3 regions of the Bradyrhizobium sp. SMVTL-02 genome follow, and region 2 is predicted to be linked to each of the others. Evidence: riboswitches for the same ligand, from Rfam matches in the RefSeq annotation. Region 2 holds a riboswitch; each other region holds the start of a gene.

Region 1 (6,415 bases), 1.3 Mb from region 2:
AAAGCTGATCGCCGCGCCGCTATTGGTCTGCGCGAGCCAGCCCGTCAACGCCTGAGGAATACCTTCATCGCAGCTATTGCTCGCATTGTTCGTGTAAGTGCCGGAAATCGCACCTGTGTTTGAATTATAATTGTCGACCGCTAGCGTTGAGCCGTATTGGTTGGTCCAGGTCCAGATCGGTTGCGCCGCTGCAGGCGCCGCTAGAAGTAGACCTAGGCAGGCTGCACCCATCCAGTTCGTCAGTTTCCACTTTGCTTCAGACATTTCCGACTCCATATCGCTCCAGCAGCGGAGCGGACTAAGTCATAAAACTTTTTAAGAACAATTTAAACGAGTGATTGGATTGATAGCGCTAACAGGTTGAATGTGATTGACGCCTGGCTTCAGCTCTCGGGGCGGTGTGGTGCGGTTCAGACGCGAGCAGCCAAATCGCAACTGTGAAATGGACCCGCGGAGCGGGACCGCTTGAACCGGTTTGTTAGTTGGAAACTGACCGCTCCTGATCCTTTCTATCACGCTGCCAGAGACTCTGTCTGCTGCTGTTGCTGTGGGCATGTGGTCAACGCGTCAGCGTTGTCCACCATGTCCACAGCCTTCGCGGCCTGCATCCGTTCGCGCCAGACCGCCATCGGCGTGCGATAGCCGAGGGACTGATGAAGGCGACGATCATTGTAGAAGGCGATCCAGCTCGCGATCCCTGCCTTGGCCTCGCGGCCGTCGGCATAGCCCTTGAGATAGATGTCCTCATGCTTGAGAGACCGCCACAGCCGCTCGATGAAGACGTTGTCCATCCAACGACCGCGGCCATCCATGGAGATCTTGATCTTTGCGGCCGCCAGCGCGCCGGTGAAGGCCACGCTGGTGAACTGGCTGCCCTGGTCGGTGTTGAAAATCTCCGGCGTGCCGTACTTCGCCAGCGCCTCTTCCAGAGCCGCCACGCAGAACGAGACGTCCATCGTGTTCGATAACCGCCACGCCAGAACCGCACGGCTCGCCCAGTCGATGATGGCGACGAGATAAAGAAAGCCGCGGCCGATGGGCAGATACGTGATGTCGGCCGCCCACACCTGGTTTGGCCGGTCGATCGTCATGTTGCGCAGCAGATAGGGATAGATCTTGTGGCCCGGTGCCGGCTTTGTCGTGTTCGGCCTTGGTCCCAGCGCCGCGATGCCCATCTTGCGCATCAACCGCTGCACACGCTTGCGATTGACCTGAAGCCCCTCAGCCTTCAGCATCGCGGTCATTCGCCGCGAGCCCAGGAACGGCCAGGCGGTGAATAGCTCGTCGAGGCGCCGCATCAGGGCGAGGTCGTTGTCGTTGGCCGGCCGTGGCGGCCGGTAGACCCCAGAGCGGGCGATACCAAGCAACATGCATTGCCGGCGAATCGACAGCGCCATGTCGGCGCGATCGAGCATTCCTCGACGGTCCGGCGTGCTCATCTTCCGGACCTCCGCGCTAAAAAATCGCGCTCGACTGTCAGTTGTCCAATCTTGGCGTGCAGCTTCTCGATCTCTCGTTCGCGAGCGTCCTCGCTCTCCCGCCCGACACCCGCGTCAAAGGCCCGGGCCGCCTGGTCCAGTAGCTGCTTCTTCCAGGCATAGATCTGGTTCGGGTGAACCTCATAGCGCTGGGCCAGATCGGCCACCGTCGTCTGCTCCCGCACGGCTTCCAGCGCGATCTTTGCCTTCAGTGCCGCGTCGATCTTGCGTCTCGTCTTCGTTGTCATCATGCGCTCCGTCTATCAAACGGAGCAGCCCCTTCCAACTAAGCACGTGGTCCCACAATCGGGGTCCATTTCAACTGGGCCGGCCCTTGGTTGAATTGTCGTTAGCTCGGCACCACGTACCCGCGCCAGTCTTCATGTCCTCCAGTTCAGCGCCCCGCGTCTGTCTAGGTACATATGGCCACCGCGGAAGTGGGACACAGTCCAAATGCGGCTCACTGTGACTTGATGCGTCAGATGCAATCGACGCTCGTGGCGCTTCGGCTGTATGTGATCATTCGCGGTCGCGAATGCTGCCGGACGCGCCGTCAACCTGCTAGGCGCCACCCACTCAGCGCCTAGAGGGGGAAACCCATTGGGAAGCTTCGTCAAACATACCGTTTAACCGCTAGCTACCCTGGCATCAGGACGCCTTGCGCATTTCGCGGGCCGCTGCAACCATGTTGACGAGCGCCGGACGGACTTCGGTCCATTTGCGGGTCTTTAGGCCGCAATCCGGATTGATCCAGAGCTGTGAGTCCGAGAGTCGTCGGCGGGCCCGCGCGATGAGATCCCCCATCTCGGCAGCTTCGGGAACCCGCGGCGAGTGGATGTCATAGACGCCGGGGCCGATGTCGTTTGGATATTTGAAGGCAGTGAATGCATCGAGCAGCTCCATCTTAGAACGGGACGTTTCGATGGAGATGACATCTGCGTCCATCGCGGCAATTGCATCGATGATGGCGTTGAACTCCGAATAGCACATATGGGTATGGATCTGCGTCGCATCGGCAACACCGGAGGAACAGAGGCGGAAGCTCTCCACGGCCCAGTCGAGATAAGACTTCCAATCGGAACGCCGGAGGGGCAAACCTTCGCGTAGCGCGGCCTCATCGATCTGGATCATGGTTGCGCCGGCCTTTTCCAGGTCGGCAACCTCGTCACGGATCGCGAGCGCGATCTGACGGCAGGCCTCGCTGCGCGGAATATCGTCACGGACAAACGACCAATTCAGGATCGTCACCGGCCCGGTAAGCATGGCCTTCATCGGCTTTCTGGTTAGCGACTGCGCGTAGCGCCACCATTCGATGGTCATCGGCTTCGGCCGCGAGACATCGCCGAACAGAATCGGCGGACGAACGTAACGTGAGCCGTAAGACTGCACCCAGCCATGTTTAGTGAACACGAAGCCGGAGAGCTGCTCAGCGAAATACTGCACCATATCGTTGCGCTCGAACTCGCCGTGAACAAGAACGTCGAGCCCAATCTCCTCCTGCCACAGGACCGCGCGAGCCGTTTCCTCCTTCAGGAAGTCTTCATATTCCGCCTTGGTCAACTCTCCATGAGCATGGGCGGCGCGGGCGTTGCGTACTTCGGTGGTCTGTGGGAACGACCCGATCGTGGTCGTGGGGAAAAGCGGCAGGCCGAAGCGCTTGCGCTGAACCTCGCTACGGGTCGCAAAAGCGTCGTTGCGCCGGCACATAGCCTCGTCAATCGCCTCCGTCCGCTGGACGACGGCCCTGTCATGTATCTTCGGCGATGCCCGGCGAGTTTTCGCTGCGAGGTCTGATTCTGAAAGTGCGGCAGAGGCATTTCTGTCGCCTGCAAGCGCTTTCGCCAAGGTCGCGAGCTCGTCGATCTTCTGGACCGAGAAGGCAAGCCACCTCTTCACGTCCGAATCGAGATCGGTCTCGAGCTCAACGTCGATTGGGACATGCAAGAGCGAGCAAGAGGGGGCGAGCTGCACGCGATCCTTGCCGAACTTTGCAATGAAAGGTTTGAGCCGCTCAACCAGGACCGACAGATTCGAGCGCCACACGTTCCGGCCGTCGATGACCCCGAGCGAAAGCACGAGGTCCGCGCGGGCGCCAAATTCAATTTGGCTCAATTGTTGGGGGGCGCGAACCAGATCGACGTGCAGGCCGGCCACGGGCAATCCCAGAGCCGTCGCCAGGTTGTCACCGATCGCTCCGAAATAAGTTGCAAGCATGATCTTGATGCCAGGCACCTCCTCAGCGAGACGCCCATAGGCGCGCCGGAGCGCATTCCGCGTAGTCTCGTCGAGATCAAGCACCAAATAGGGCTCATCAAGCTGGACCCACTCGGCTCCACGTTTCGCCAGTTCCTTGAGAACCTCGACATAGACGGGCACTAGGCTCTCAAGAAGCGAAATCGGATCAAAGGTTGGATCCGAGCTCTTGCCGAGCTTCAGAAACGTAACCGGTCCGACCAAGACAGGGCGCGTTTGATAGCCAAGGGCTTTCGCTTCCTCATATTCCTCGATCGGTTTGCGGGAGGAAAGCCTGAAGGTCTGTCCTTTATGGAATTCGGGCACCATGTAGTGGTAGTTGGTATCGAACCACTTGGTCATCTCCTGCGCAGCGACGCCATGATCTTGCGCGTGACCGCTGTTCACATCGTGTTCCTTGTCTTGCGAGCCCCGTGCCATGGCGAAATAGGTCTTCAGCGATACGGGACCGCCGTCCCAGCCATACGCCTCAGGAATGGCGCCAACCATGACGCTCGTATCGAGAACCTGGTCGTAGAGTGAAAAGTCGTTCGACGGAATCACGGTAACGCCAAGCGAGTTCTGACGCGCCCAATTGGCGACGCGAAGACCGGCCGTTGCTTCGAGAAGCTGCGAGTTGCCGATCTTGCCGGCCCAATAGCCTTCGAGCGTCAGCTTGAGCTCACGGCGTGGTCCGATACGCGGCGTGCCGAGTGTTGCGACAGGAAGTGAAAGAAGAGACATAGCTTTAACCCCATTGTGTGGGGGCAAAGGCCATGGCGGAAACGCAGGCAGGAGGCCGCGAAAGCGAGGCCCGCTACTAGGCGTACCACCGGACACCCCGCCCGTGGACGAACACGTTGTCGGGGCAGGTCTCCTGGCTCGCGGGTCATCGCCTGCATCCGGCCTTCCCGAAGCTTCTGCTTCAGTGACACGTTTGGATGCGGGCTCGCCGCTTACAGTTGCGGGGGCAGCGCCGGCATTACTTCAATCCTGAACGGATCGAGAGCGCACCGGCTTCCCTCTTAGCTCCAGATCGAACGCTGGAGAACCTCGACGCCTCCGATTATCTGCAACAGAAGCGATACGTCAACCCTGAGATCGTCTTTGCTGCGGCAAGAAAGCTCTTACCAATGGAAGTATCGAGGTCACCGACCACAGCGGCGTGAAGCATTGCGCGCCTTCCCACTTTAACGATGCGTGTGGTCGTCACGCCGTCAGGTGCGATCGCGCCCTGTAGATGTTTACTAGCCCTTGTCGTCCACGCTGTGCTGTTGTCGGCTAGATGTATCGTGCAGCTCCGAACTCCGCCGCTGTACGCGCAAATCGGCCATTGTTCTCTGACTCTTGCGCCTCGAGAAGAAGTGAAGAGAGGCTTCCGCTTCTTGTCGCTTCAGTGTCACTATCGCCGATTTGCGGCTCTTTGCGCTGCAGCTTCAGCTTTTCACACCGGTCAACTACCAGTTCTGGCAATTGATCAATCCGACAGTTCTCGCCAACTTAGATCAAGATCGTAGCGAAGCCGCACCAATAAGTCGGAGCTCGCTTTAGGAGCGTAGCAGGAACTCGACGCTGTCACCATTACTCTGGCAGATTCCGTATGCGGAAGCCGGCAAATTGGAGATTTCGAGCCATGACTGCCACGGTCTTGTCGGATGGCGTCGCTCCTCGCAGCGACGTCGTCAAATGCGCAGCGCGCATCGGCGCAGAAATCCGAAATGTCAAGCTATCGGGCGATTTGCCGGAGCAGACAATCGGCTCGATCAACGAGTTGCTATTGGAGCACAAGGTCATCTTCTTTCGCGACCAAGGGCACCTCGACGATGCGGAGCAAGAGCGATTTGCCCTTCGTTTCGGGAAGTTGGCACCTCATCCGACGCTCGGTGCGATCAAAGGCACGGCGTCGATCATCGAGCTTGATTCCGCGCGCGCCGGTAGCCGGGCCGACTTGTGGCACACCGATGGAACCTTCGTCGATGCCTACCCCAAGATTGCGGTACTGCGAAGTCTCGTGATGCCACCATTTGGTGGCGATACGGTCTGGTCGAACACCGTTACGGCGTACCTCGACCTAGCGCCGCCGCTGCAACGGCTTGCAGACAAGCTCTGGGCGGTTCACAGCAACGCCTTTGACTACGCAATATTGCCCCACGTCAGCGAGCTCGACAAAAAACATCTGGACGAAATCTTCACGAGAACGATCTATCAGACTGAGCATCCCGTGGTGCGCGTGCATCCCGAGACCGGTGAACGCGCGCTAGTGCTTGGCGCTCTGGTGCAAAATTTTGTTGGTCTTCCAAAATACGACGGTCAGAAGCTGTTTGATCTCTTTCAGTCTCATATCACGGCCCTCGAGAATACCGTGCGGTGGCGCTGGAAGGAAGGCGATGTCGCGATCTGGGACAATCGCGCCACGCAACATTATGCGGTGAACGACTACGGCGACCAGCATCGTCTCGTTCGTCGCGCAACGGTCGTCGGCGAAGTGCCCGTTAGCATCGATGGAAAGAGCAGCGTAACCCGCGTAAAAGCCTCCAAGGAACCGGCCGCGAAGGTCGCCTAGCGGGGTTACAACGTTGCTCGCGGTAGCCTGCTTCGCCACACATTCAAACATGAATGTCTTGCTGCGAGTACTCGAATAAAAGCCGAGCCGCACCTAGCCCTGAGAGGCGCGCCATCGAGTTCAGCAGCTGCGCGCGCAGTGC
Region 2 (6,415 bases):
GCGCAGCCCGTCGCAAGCTTCGTCATCATGCTCGCGATCGCTTGCGCACCGAGGCCTTCCGACTCTCGACCGTCCGGCCGCACCACGACCTGCTTATCGAGATCAATCCGCTCACGTCGGTGGACGGTTCCGTCAAACGCAAACCATTCCACTTCACGGGCAGGGAGCGATAGCGGCTTGCGATCCGGCGATGGAGCCGCCGTCCAGTCCGGCGAAGCATCGATCACGCCGGCTTCGGCCGACGTCAGCTGCCCGCGCGAGAACAGCCGGCCGTGATCCATGGAAAGCCATCCGCTGAAGATCCAGGTCAGCACGAAAACCGTCGCCACGAGACCGATGACGTGATGCAGGGCGTGCCAGCCGCGATATGGCGAGGCGAGCCGGCGTCCCCGCGTCTTCACGCGCAGGATCCCGAGCACCGCACCCAGCAGGGCTGCGATCAGCGCCAGCAGCGACAGCGTCCAGACCACGCCGTCCCACAGCGCCCAATTGCTCCTGAGGACCGTCGGATAGATCCAGTGCAAGACGCTGCCGGCGAGATTCCAGCCACGCTCGCGTCGCGTCGTATCCAGCACGACCTCGCCGGTGCGCGACGAGACGTAGACCTCCGTGCCGGCCGCATCGCCGAGGTCGACGCGAAGCAAGGGCCGGTGCCGGTCAAAGCCGTTCGGGACGCTCCATTGGTCGTGGTCCGCGTATGCAACGACAGTTGCTCGCGTTGCATCGAGCCCACGTTGACGCGCGTGAGCCAATACGATGGCGAGCGCGACCTCGGGTGACCGCACCGAGCCATCCTGCGCATCGGTCGCACGAAGCGCGCGCAGGTGCGAGGGTCCCGACACGATGTAGACCGGCCCGTCGCTGCGTTGAATCAGCCGTAGGCGCGTAGCGTCCGTGATTCCGCTCGCGGCGACCGCATCGGCAACGCTGATGCGCACCTCGCCGCGGTCGACCAGCGAAAGCCCGGCCATCCGTTCGGCTTCCGTCAGCGACGGAAACGGAACGAAGTGCATCACGATCCCGCTCGCGAACCACATCGCGAACAGCAGGCAGAACGCGATTCCGAGCCAGCGATGCAGGAGGACGATCGCGCCCATGCGTTCAGCGCCTACCATTTGAGCGCGGCCGAGAGCTCGTAGGTGCGCGGGGCGCCCAAGAGGATCTGGTCGGGATAGAACGGATCGCCCCAGATCGCGTAGCGCTTGTCGGTGAAGTTGCGCACCCGGAAGGTCAGGCGGGCCTGGTCGACGCCATTGAAGACCGTCTTCGGGATATCGACGAAGGCATAGACGTCGCCCACCGTGTAGGCGTTCATCGTCACCGTGTTGGCATCGGTGTTGTAGCGGTCGCCGACGTGCCGGCCGACGATGCCGAGCTCCACCGGCCACGGCGTGAAGAACCGGTACGACGCACCGGCATTGGCGACGATGCGCGGCACGTTCGGCGGCGTGTTGCCCGAGAACGACCCGCCGGCGAAATTGTAGTCGGCATAGCGGGCATCGACATAGGCGATGTTGCCCCACAGCCGCAGCGGCTCGATTGGCCGTACCGAGGCAGCAAGCTCGACGCCCTTGGACTCCTGCCGTCCGGCGATGTTGAGCGTTTGCCCGCCGGCCGCCGCATAGACGTTCTTGCGCTGGATATCATAGGCCGAGAACGACCACTCCGCCCGGTTGTCCCAGAACAGATGCTTGACGCCGGTCTCGTAGATGCGCGACGTCGTCAGGTCCAGAGGCTGGGTCGGTGACAGCAGGAAGATGTTGTTGGCGGACACGTCGGCGCCGGTCGCGTACTGGCTGAAGAAGGTCAGGCCAGGCACGGCCTCCCAGGTGTAGCCGATGCGTCCCGTGACCGGCGCCCAGTCGTTGGTGAACGGGAAGCCCGCGTTCACCAGCCCGTTGACGTCGGTCGAGTTGCGGTCGAGGCCGATATGCTCGACGCGCAGGCCGCCGACCAGCGCGAAAGTCCGCGTCAGCTTCAGCCGGTCCTCGAACGACAGCGCCTCGTTGTCGATGCGCGCGGTCTGCTGCTTGGTCGTGAGCGTGCCGTAGAAGCCTCGGTCTGGATTGACCAGCGACACGGAGTCGCCCGGGAAATTCGCGGCACCCGGCCGAACGAAATCGAGGTAGCTCGACGACAGCGTCGTGACCAGCCGGTTGTCGAAGCCGGCGATGTCAGTATCCCAGATCAGGTCGGTGATGTTGCCGACCAGCCGCTGGCTGTGCGCGACATAGAAGCGTTCGCGATCGACCAGGTTCGTACCGGAGTTGAATGCCTCGACCTCGTTGTTGAACCAGCTGCGCTCCGCGCCATAACCATAGGCCTGGCTCTTCAAGGTAAGGTCCGGCGCGAGCTTCAGTTCAAAACCGCCGCGCAACCAGACTTCCTGCGCCACGTTGCGGTTGTCGAGGACGTTGTAATTGGTGTTGAAGGTGCGGTCGTCGATGGTGACCGCACCGAGATTGGCTTTATTGTAGTTCGAGACGTAATTGCCCGAGACTATCCCCGCCGTCGCATGTGGGCCGCTGAAGGCGACCGGCACCAGCGGCGCGCCCCAATAGGCCTTTCCGCGGTCCTCGCGATATTCGATCGCGCCCCAAACCTTCAGACTGTCGGAGACGCGGTAGTTGAGCTGGCCGGAGACATCGAACGTCCTGGTATAGGTGTCGTCGACAAAACCGTTGAGCGAGGACCGGCTGATGTCGAAGCGGTAATCGAGGCCTTGAACGTTGGTGCTGCCGCCGGAGCCGTAATGGGCGCGGAACGAGTTCAGGGAGTCGTACGAGAAGTCCGCCTCGTTGCGGACGGCTCCGGTGTGCGGCTGCTTGGTGACGAGGTTGATCGCGCCGCCGGCGGCGCCCTCGCCCGAGATCAGCGAAGCCGGGCCTTTCAGGAATTCCACGGCCTCCAGATTGGCCGTGTCCATGATCCGCGAGGTCATGTTCTGCGGGCCGATCTTGATGCCGTTGTAAAGCGTATTGATCTGGCTGTTGGTGAAGCCGCGCATCGAGAAGCCCGCCGGCTCCGCCGGCGCATCGCCGGAGGTCACGCCGACCGCGCCCTGCGCCACCTCGGACACGGTGCGATAGCCTTGCTCGCGCATGGTCTTGGCCGAGATGACCTCGACGGTCGCGGGTATTTCGCGCACGGTCAGCCCAAGGCGTGAGGCGCTTTCGGCGACCGCATTGGTGTTGAGCGGCGTCTGCGCCCCCCCAGCCGGCACAACGGGCTTTGGTGCTGCGGATACGGCAGGTCTGCGCGGCGCCGCGCGGTGCGTGCTCTGAGGCTCCCGGGCAGCCGGCTTGGCCGGCTTGCGGGATTGGGCGGGCGACACCTCGACGGGCGGCAGCGGTTCGCTTGCCTGTTGCGCGAGCGCAGCAGGCACATCGAGAACGGCAACGGATGTGAGCGCGGCGGAGGCGAGCAGGACGCTGCGCCGTCGTACGATACGAATGGAAGACACGGGTCTAGACCTCGGTATGACGTCAGTGGCACGTCACAGCGAACGAGGTCTCACCCCGGGCCTGTCAGCCCTCCGATGAAGCCGAATGTCTGTACTCCCCGACCGACATCTTCGCGTGTGACCACGGCTGACGGCAGGTCTCCTGGCTCGCGGGTCACGACCGCTTCGTCGCCTTCCCGGGACCGAGGACCCAGTGGCTTCTGACGAAGGATTATCCACTCACAGTTGCGGGGGCAGCCACGGCATTGGGGACAACGTCCCCGCACCGCATTCCCTTTTCATCCCCTTGCGGGGAAACCGTCGCGAGCATCTAGGATTACGATCAGGACGGAGTCAATGTGCAAGCTGCGGCGATAGTGCCACAGCCACCAACTTCCGCGGAGATTTGCATGGAAGGCGCAACCTTCCTCTGGCTGATCCGACATGCGCCCGTCGACGGCGTTAAGGGGACGATCCATGCCGCCAATGCACCGGCGGACCTGGACGACCGCGCGCAGCTGGAGGCGCTGCGGTTGCGCCTGCCGCAGGATGCTGCGAGCTATGCGAGCCCTGCGCGGCGCACGATCGAGACGGCGCGGGCGCTGGGGCTCGAACCTATTCTGGTGGACGAATTCGGCGAGCAGGATTTCGGTGACTGGACCGGCCGGCGACATGACGAGCTCGCAGCGGGCGGCGACGATGCCTACGTACAATTCTGGAGCGATCCGGCGCACCTGAGACCACCGGGCGGCGAGAGCTTTGAGGATCAGGTCGCGCGTGTCCGGCTGGGACTGTCGCGGATCGGAGCCGGATCAGCAACGCTCGTCGTGCATTCCGGCACGATCCGCGCCGCGCTGTGCACCGCGCTCGATCTCCTACCGGAGGCGGCGTTACGCTTCGTCATCGACCCGCTGTCGCTGACCCGGATCGACCGGCTCGCGAGCGGCTGGCGGGTGGTCTCGGTCAATCAGCGGGTCAGCTAGGCCTGTCAGGCACATTGGCCTCCGCAAAGGTCGCCATGTCATTGTGGAGCGCGCAGGCCGACCTCACCAGCGGCAGCGCGATGGCGGCGCCCGATCCCTCGCCGAGCCTGAGATCGAGGCTGATCAGCGGCTGCACGTTCAGCGCGCGCAGCACCAGCCGATGTCCCTGCTCCGCCGATTGATGCGAAGGCAGCAGGAATGGCTGACACGACGGGTTGAGCCGCACGGCCGCCAGCGCCGCGACCGATACGATGAAGCCGTCGATCAGCACAGGGATGCGGCGCTGCGCGGCCGCAATGATGGCGCCCGCGATCGCCGCGATCTCGAGTCCGCCGACAGCACACAGGATCTTTTCGGCCGAGGCGCCCGCAACGCCATGACGCGCAATCGCGGCATCGATCACGCGCGCCTTGTGCGCACGGCCCGCCGCATCGACGCCGGTGCCGCTGCCCGCGATCTCCTCGGCGCTGACGCCGAGCAGGCTCGCGGCGATCGCCGCTGATGTCGTGGTGTTGCCGATGCCCATCTCGCCGAAGAGCAGGAGATCAGGCTGGCTGGCCTCGGCACGCGCGACCGCGCGCTGGCCGGCTTCGAAGGCGAAGACCAGCTCTGCTGGCGTGAGCGCAGCCTCGACACTGAAATCACGGGTGCCACTGCGCGGCTTGTCGGTGACGATGCCAGGCATCGCCCCCTCCGTCAGCGTGCCGGCGTCAACGACTTCCAGGTTTGAGCCGAGCTCGCGCGCCAGCACCGAGATCGCTGCGCCGCCTGAGGCAAAATTCGCCATCATCGCGATGGTGACCGCCTGCGGATAGGCCGACACCCCCTGCGCGACGATGCCGTGATCGCCGGCGAAGATGATGATGGGTACGCACGCGGCACGCGGTTGCTCGGTCGCTTGGAGGCCGGCAAGCTCGATCGCAAGCTGCTCGAGCCGGCCGAGCGCGCCGGTCGGTTTTGTCAGTTGCGCCTGACGTGCGATCGCCGCATCGCGATGGGTCGCGGAGACATCGGGACATTTCTGGGTGACCCAGCCGGGGAGCATGCTGCCTCGCTTACGGCCTGCGCTTGAGAATGTAGCTGTCCATGATCCAGCCGTGGCGCTCGCGCGCCTCCTGCCGGAGCGCGACGATGCGCGGGCCCGCGTCAGTGAGCGCGCCGGACATGATGATCTGGTCGGGCATGCCGAGATAAGCGCCCCACCAGATATGGAGCCCTTCCGGATCGAGCGACTGGAATGCCGTGCCGCCGTCGAGCATCACCACCACCGTGTCGACGCCCTGCGGCCAGCCGCCCTCTCGCAAGCGACGGCCTGTCGTGACCAGAAACGGTTCGCCGATGTCGTTGAGCGGCAGCGCGTGCGCCGCGCACAGCGCCTGGATCGAGGTGATGCCGGGCACGACTTGGAGTGCAGGCAAGGGATCGAGCCGGCGCGCAATCCGCAGCGAGGAATCGTAAAGCGAAGGATCGCCCCAGATCAGCAGTGCGACCTTGCCGTCGCCGCCCAGATGGTTCGCGATTGTCTGCGACCATGCGGCGGCGACCGCATCATGCCAATCGTCCACGCCCTTGCGGTAATCGGCCTCCGTCGCGTCGCGCACCGGCAGGTCGAACTCGGCGATGCGCGTCGTGTTGCTGGTAAGCACGTCAGTGCAGATCGTCCGCCTGAGATCGGCGAGATCGGATTTCGCGCTTCCCTTGCGCGGGATCAGGACCAGATCGGCCGCGTTGATGGCGCAGATCGCGGCGCGCGTGAGCTGCTCGGGATCGCCGCAACCGATGCCTATCAGGGAGAGCGTGAGCATCGGGCGTACAGGGGGGCCATGACGGCCGCCCCTTGTCTCTTAAGCCGCGTTGTGCAGGCGCGGGGTGACGAGGCCCGGCGCCGTAACACCGCGCAGCCACTTCGCCAGCGCCAGCACGGCGAGATCGGCCAGCGGCTCGATCACGATGACGAGCGCGTAGGAGGCCGCGAAGGCCGCGATGTTGG
Region 3 (6,415 bases), 1.3 Mb from region 2:
CGGAGTGGTGGTGCGGATGGTGGTCTTGATCTCAGCGATCTTCTTCTTCATCACGTTCTCCTTTCCTTCTCTGGCACGCCAGACCAAGCGAAAGTGCGGCCAGTCGTGTAGGAAAAGAATAGTGAGTTGCTGCGCCAATCCGCAGCGAGATTCCTTGACTGTCGCTATCAAAAAAATTGGAAGTGCGGCTCAGATGGCGCTAGCAAAAAGACCCGATCTGGCGCTTGGACCGTTGTGACTGGAGGCTCGGCTTTGTCGCGTGGGCCCCAGACGAGCTGCGGCAACCGCCATCGATTGACGCAATTCTGCCTAACCAGTGACTGAAATCCTCGATTTGTTACTCCCGCTCCCGGCGTCCGCAGCAAAGCGTCGTGCCTCGCGCTCGAGGATGCGGTTGGCATCTAGCGATCTGACCGGTGTGGCGAAATCGCGCGGGATGTCGCCAGAGAGTTGCAGCATCAGATAGCGGCCGCAGCAGACGCGGAGGAACGAGGAAAAGTTCTCCACATTCTTCCGGTCCTCCAGCAATTCTTCATGCAGCCGGTCCAGGAGCTGCGAGAGTGTCATGCCATCGCGCTGCGCGATCTCCTCCAGAATCCGCCAGTAAAGGTTCTCCAAGCGGATGCTGGTGGAGAAACCGCGCATTCGCACGGACTTCAGCCGGGTCTGCCAAAGCTCCGCATCCGCATTGACAAAGAGCCTGCACATGGGCGCCGCCTCAGGCAGCAGAAAGAGCCGGGTCACAGTCTATCACCCCGCCCTGCGCCCGTACCTACGCTCATTCACGTCGTCAAGCCGAACGATCATGCGGCGCGGCGCAGGCCGGAATGGCTGATCGTCGTCCCCAGAACGGCAAGAAATTGCGATAGCCACGCGGGGTGAGCCGGCCAAGCCGGCGCGCTGACCAGATTGCGATCTGTCACGGCGCCATTAATTGGGATCTCGGCATAAACGCCGCCGGCAAGTTCGACCTCGATGCGGCAGGCCGGATAGGCCGAACAGGTGCGCCCCTTCAGCACGTCGGCGCCCGCAAGGAGCTGCGCCGCATGACAGATTGCGGCGACGGGCTTCTCAGCAGCGAAGAAGTATCTAACCAGCTCGATCACCCGTCCATCGGTGCGAAGGTATTCGGGAGCTCGGCCCCCCGGGATCACGAGCGCGTCATAAGATGAGGAATCGATTTCGGCGAACGTGGTATTGATCGTGAAGTTGTGGCCGCGCTTTTCGCTGTAGGTCTGCTGGCCTTCGAAATCATGGATCGACGTTGCGATTGTGTCGCCTGCGGCCTTGCCGGGGCAGACGGCATGAACCGTGTGTCCGACGGCGAGGAGGGCCTGGAACGGGACCATTATTTCGTAGTCCTCACCAAAATCCCCGACGATCATCAGAATGCGCTTGCCATTCATGCATTATCCTCCGAACTTAGGTTCCAACGCTCGCTCTTTGCGCGGTCTGAGGATACAGACGCCGGACGAGACTTGGTGTTAACCCGTTAACGCAGTCGAGCGAGCGGCACGTGCACGCTGTCGTCGGATTGTACGCGGAAAGATGAGCAATATCCGCGCGCTTTGTCACAAGCTATCTTCACACGGTGCAGACTTTCATATCTCGACCAGGGGCTCCAAGGAAGCGTACGTCCCGCCGCGCCTGAATCTCAGGGACTTGAGCTTTGCCCGCTCGTGCGCCGCCGCTCACCCAAATCGTCGCCTGCCAGACTCCGTCCGCATAGCTGAGCCCTCGGCGGATAGACGACATCACCGCGGGCGAGCGCGGGAACGACGTCAAGATTGCGTGCAAAAATCTACGAGCCTCATCAGCTGTTGACAGCGCGTCCCGAATATCACTACATATCGTCATCACGGTCCGCTTGATCGCAAGATTTAGTGGCTAAGAGGGAAGCCGGTGAACTGCGCCTTGTGCGCGGAATTCCGGCGCTGCCCCCGCAACTGTCAGCAGCGAGCTGCTTCCGAACGACGTCACTGGTGCGACTGCGCCGGGAAGACAGGAAGTGCAACGACCTGCGAGCCAGGAGACCTGCCGTGACGACCAGAACGTCCACGGGCGGGGTGTCCGGCGGTCGCTTACACGCACCGTCCGGCAACATATCTGCCGGCGCTGCGTCAGCGTCCTTCCTTATCGCCCCGTTCAAACACAACGCGCATCACGGGGCCTATTGATGTCACTGAACCTACACGACGCGGACAATGCGTCCGCTGCCATTATCCAGTCGCGTCCGCGAACGCTCGCGCCAAGCGAGCCGACCATGCAGATCATTCGCCGTAACGGCAAGGTCACCCCATTTGACTCCCCCAAGATCGGGTTGGCCATGACCAAGGCCTTTCTGGCCGTCGAAGGTACCACGGCGGCCGCCTCTCGCCGCGTGCATGAGAGCGTTGTGCAATTGACCGACGAGGTCGTCGCTGCGCTCATGCGGCGCGCGGGCGAAGGACGCACCTTCCATATCGAGGATGTTCAAGATCAGGTCGAACTCGCCTTGATGCGCAGTGAGAACCACAAGGTTGCGCGCGCTTATGTGTTGTATCGCGAAGAGCGCGCGCGTCAGCGCGCCGAGGACGCGGCCGCGCAGCCGGCGCCCGCCGGCGCTCCGGCGCTTCACGTCACCCTGACGGACGGTTCCCGTGTCGGTCTGGATACCAATCGCCTCGCGCTGATCATCGGCGAAGCCTGCGCCGGCCTCGATGGCGTCTCTGTGGAGCCCGTGCTGGCCGAGACCAGGCGCAATCTCTACGACGGCATCAGCCAGGACGAGCTGGCGCTGGCTTCGATCATGGCAGCGCGTACCCTCGTCGAGCACGAGCCAAACTATTCTTACGTCAGCGCGCGTTTGCTGCTCGACAAGCTCCGCGGCGAGGTGCTCTCGCACGTTCATGGTGTTGCGACGTCGGCCTCGCAAGCCGACATGGCGACGCTCTATGCCGAATACTTTCCGGCCTATGTGAGGGTCGGGATCAACGCCGAGCTGCTCGATCCCGAACTTGCCCGCTTCGATCTCGACAGGATCGCCGCAGCGCTGAAGCCGGAACGGGACCTAAACTTCCAGTTCCTAGGTCTTCAGACGCTTTACGACCGCTATTTCCTACATCAGCACGGCAAGCGAATCGAGCTGCCGCAGGCTTTCTTCATGCGGGTTGCGATGGGGCTGGCGCTGCGCGAGATTGATCGCGAGGCAAAGGCGATCGAGTTCTACGATCTCTTGTCATCGTTCGACTTCATGGCCTCGACACCCACGCTGTTTAATTCTGGCACGCTGCGTCCGCAGCTGTCGTCCTGCTTCCTCACCACCGTCGCCGATGACCTTGACGGCATTTTCAAGTCGATCAAGGACAATGCGCTGCTCGCCAAATATTCGGGTGGCCTCGGCAACGACTGGACGCCAGTTCGCGGCCTAGGCGCTCACATCAAGGGCACCAATGGCGAGAGCCAGGGCATCATCCCGTTCCTCAAAGTCGCCAACGACACTGCGATCGCCGTCAACCAGGGTGGAAAGCGCAAGGGCGCGGTCTGCGCTTACCTTGAGACCTGGCACGTCGACATCGAGGAATTCCTCGACCTCCGCAAGAACACCGGCGATGACCGCCGCCGGACGCACGACATGAACACCGCAAACTGGATTCCGGACCTGTTCATGCAGCGCGTCGACGCCGACGGCGAGTGGACGCTGTTCTCGCCGGATGAGACGCCGGACCTGCATGACCTCTACGGCGAGGCATTCAGGACCGCGTACGAGGCCTATGAAGCCAGAGCCAAGGACGGCGGGATACGCCTCTTCAAGACGGTGCGAGCTACCGACCTCTGGCGTCGCATGCTGACCATGCTATTCGAGACCGGCCACCCCTGGATCGCCTTCAAAGACCCCTGCAACTTGCGTTCGCCACAGCGCCACATGGGCGTGATCCATTCCTCGAATCTGTGCACCGAGATCACGCTGAACACTTCGGCCGACGAAGTCGCCGTCTGCAATCTGGGCTCCGTCAACCTGCTTAGTCATGTCGGCCCCGACGGCATCGACGAGGCAAAACTGAAGCGGACGGTGACGACCGCCGTCCGGATGCTCGACAACGTCATTGACATCAATTTCTACACCATCCCGGAGGCGCGCCGGTCCAACATGCGTCACCGGCCGGTCGGTCTCGGCCTGATGGGCTTTCAGGAGGCGCTTCAGGTCCAGCGCATCCCGATCGCATCGGATGCGGCAGTCACGTTCGCGGATATCAGCATGGAGGCGATTTCCTTCCACGCCATCGAGGCGTCCTCAGATCTCGCAAGCGAGCGCGGACGCTATCCAAGCTTCGAAGGCTCGCTCTGGTCGAAAGGTATTTTGCCGTTCGACTCTATCCAACTTCTTAACGATGCCCGCGGCGGACTCGATCTCGACCGCTCTTCGACGCTGCCCTGGGATCGCCTACGCGAGAAGGTCGTCGCTGGCGGAATGCGCAACTCAAACGTCATGGCAATCGCGCCGACAGCGACCATCTCCAACATCTGCGGCGTGTCGCAGTCGATCGAGCCAAATTATCAAAATCTCTTCGTCAAATCGAACATGTCCGGGGACTTCACGGTCGTGAACGAGCTCCTGGTCCGCGACCTTAAGGCCCGCGGCCTGTGGGATGAGGTGATGGTCTCCGACCTGAAATATTTCGACGGCAGCGTCGGCCAGATCGATCGGGTGCCCGACGATCTCAAGAACCTTTATGCGACAGCATTTGAGGTGGACAGCTCTTGGCTGATTGAAGCGGCTGCGCGCCGGCAAAAATGGATCGACCAGTCGCAGTCGCTCAACCTCTACATCGCCAATCCATCCGGCAAAAAGCTCGATGCGCTTTACCGGTTGGCTTGGCGCCGTGGACTGAAGACGACCTACTATCTGCGATCTCACGGTGCCACCCATGTCGAGAAATCGACCCTGAAGGGAACTGACGGCAAGCTCAACGCCGTCTCGGCCAAGGCGGCGATCTCGTACGCGCCGATCGTGGTCCCCGCCGCGATTGCGGGGCCGGACTTCGACGGCATGACGGCCTGCCGGATCAACGATCCCGAATGCGAAGCCTGCCAGTAAGGAGATGACGATGCTTGATTGGTCCAATACCGAAACGATGGCTACGGCGGCTCCCGCCGCCCCAAACCCCACCACCACCCGGCCTCAAAAGACGCGGCTCAAGCTCGAGGTGGCCGATCCGACGGGGCTCGGTGTGATCGACCGCGCCGGCGGCCGCGTATCGGTCGATGAGAAACAGATGATCAACTGCCGGGCCGACGTCAACCAGCTCCTGCCGCTGAAGTACAAATGGGCCTGGGAAAAATATCTGTCCGCTTGCAACAATCACTGGATGCCGACCGAAGTCTCGATGCAGTCTGATATCGCTTTGTGGAAGTCGCGCAACGGGCTGACGGAGGACGAGCGGCGCACGATAAAGCGCAATCTCGGCTTCTTCGCCGCTTCGGAATCGCTCGTCGCCAACAACATCGTGATGGCGATCTATCGCCATCTCACCAATCCCGAGTGCCGGCAGTACCTCTTGCGGCAGGCCTTCGAGGAGGCAGTCCACACCCATACCTTCCAGTACATCGTCGAAAGCCTTGGGCTAGATGAGGGCGAGCTATTCAACATGTACCGCGAGGTGCCCTCGATCACCGACAAGGCGGCTTGGGCGCTCAAGCACACGCAGCACCTCGCCGATCCGTCGTTCGAGACCGGCACGCCGGACGATGGCCGCGCCTTCCTGCGCGATCTCGTTGCCTTCTACGTCGTGTTCGAAGGCATGTGGTTCTACACCGGATTTGCTCAGATCCTGTCGCTCGGCCGCCGCAACAAGATGGTCGGCATCGCCGAACAGTATCAGTACATCCTGCGCGACGAGAGCATTCATCTGAATTTCGGCATCGATGTCATTAACCAGATCAAGATCGAGAACCCGCATCTGTGGACACCCGCATTACAGGATGAGATTCGCGGCATGCTTCGTGACGCAACAGAGCTCGAAGCCGCATACGGCCGCGATACGATGCCGCGGGGCTTCCTTGGTCTGAATTCGGCTCTGTGCGAGCAGTACATGCATTTCATCGCTAACCGGCGCTGCGCACAGATCGGGCTTTCGCCTGTATTCGCCGAAGTCGAGAACCCGTTCCCCTGGATGTCGGAGACGATGGACCTGAAGAAAGAGAAAAACTTCTTCGAGACTCGCGTCATCGAATATCAGAACGGAGGCGCGTTGAATTGGGAATGACCTGACACAGGGCGATCTCTGGCGGAGGCCTCGCAACGTTCGCGAGGCCCTTCGGCGCTTTATGCACGCCAACGAAAGCGAAAGCTTTGCAGAAGATCGCCAAGCGGTCCCTGCTCTAAGACTTCGTGACTGGTCGTCATTGACTCACTCCGCCGTGCTCGTCGAAACAT

The links. A riboswitch is a leader RNA that binds a small molecule or an ion and turns the genes downstream of it on or off. The one in region 2 is predicted to bind cobalamin.
Region 1: linked by a shared signal. The riboswitch ahead of metE (5-methyltetrahydropteroyltriglutamate--homocysteine S-methyltransferase) and the one ahead of ACNJYB_RS13700 (TonB-dependent receptor domain-containing protein) in region 2 are both predicted to bind cobalamin.
Region 3: linked by a shared signal. The riboswitch ahead of ACNJYB_RS07910 (ribonucleoside-diphosphate reductase subunit alpha) and the one ahead of ACNJYB_RS13700 (TonB-dependent receptor domain-containing protein) in region 2 are both predicted to bind cobalamin.

The regions. Positions count from the first base shown of each region.
Region 1 is NZ_CP182469.1:1,679,067-1,685,481, forward strand. It holds gene ACNJYB_RS07875 (avidin/streptavidin family protein) at 1-264, opposite strand, end outside; one part of gene ACNJYB_RS07880 (IS3 family transposase) at 513-1,450, opposite strand; one part of gene ACNJYB_RS07880 (IS3 family transposase) at 1,450-1,726, opposite strand; gene metE (5-methyltetrahydropteroyltriglutamate--homocysteine S-methyltransferase) at 2,127-4,454, opposite strand; cobalamin riboswitch at 4,561-4,781, opposite strand; gene ACNJYB_RS07890 (TauD/TfdA dioxygenase family protein) at 5,344-6,273, shown strand.
Region 2 is NZ_CP182469.1:2,945,459-2,951,873, reverse strand. It holds gene ACNJYB_RS13705 (PepSY domain-containing protein) at 1-1,097, opposite strand, end outside; gene ACNJYB_RS13700 (TonB-dependent receptor domain-containing protein) at 1,109-3,463, opposite strand; cobalamin riboswitch at 3,579-3,780, opposite strand; gene ACNJYB_RS13695 (histidine phosphatase family protein) at 3,853-4,425, shown strand; gene cobT (nicotinate-nucleotide--dimethylbenzimidazole phosphoribosyltransferase) at 4,418-5,470, opposite strand; gene cobF (precorrin-6A synthase (deacetylating)) at 5,481-6,230, opposite strand; gene ACNJYB_RS13680 (energy-coupling factor ABC transporter permease) at 6,270-6,415, opposite strand, start outside.
Region 3 is NZ_CP182469.1:1,689,257-1,695,671, reverse strand. It holds gene ACNJYB_RS07925 (hypothetical protein) at 1-138, opposite strand, end outside; gene ACNJYB_RS07920 (ribbon-helix-helix domain-containing protein) at 310-708, opposite strand; gene ACNJYB_RS07915 (DJ-1/PfpI family protein) at 804-1,406, opposite strand; cobalamin riboswitch at 1,843-2,056, shown strand; gene ACNJYB_RS07910 (ribonucleoside-diphosphate reductase subunit alpha) at 2,177-5,077, shown strand; gene ACNJYB_RS07905 (ribonucleotide-diphosphate reductase subunit beta) at 5,088-6,245, shown strand; gene ACNJYB_RS07900 (aspartate ammonia-lyase) at 6,390-6,415, opposite strand, start outside.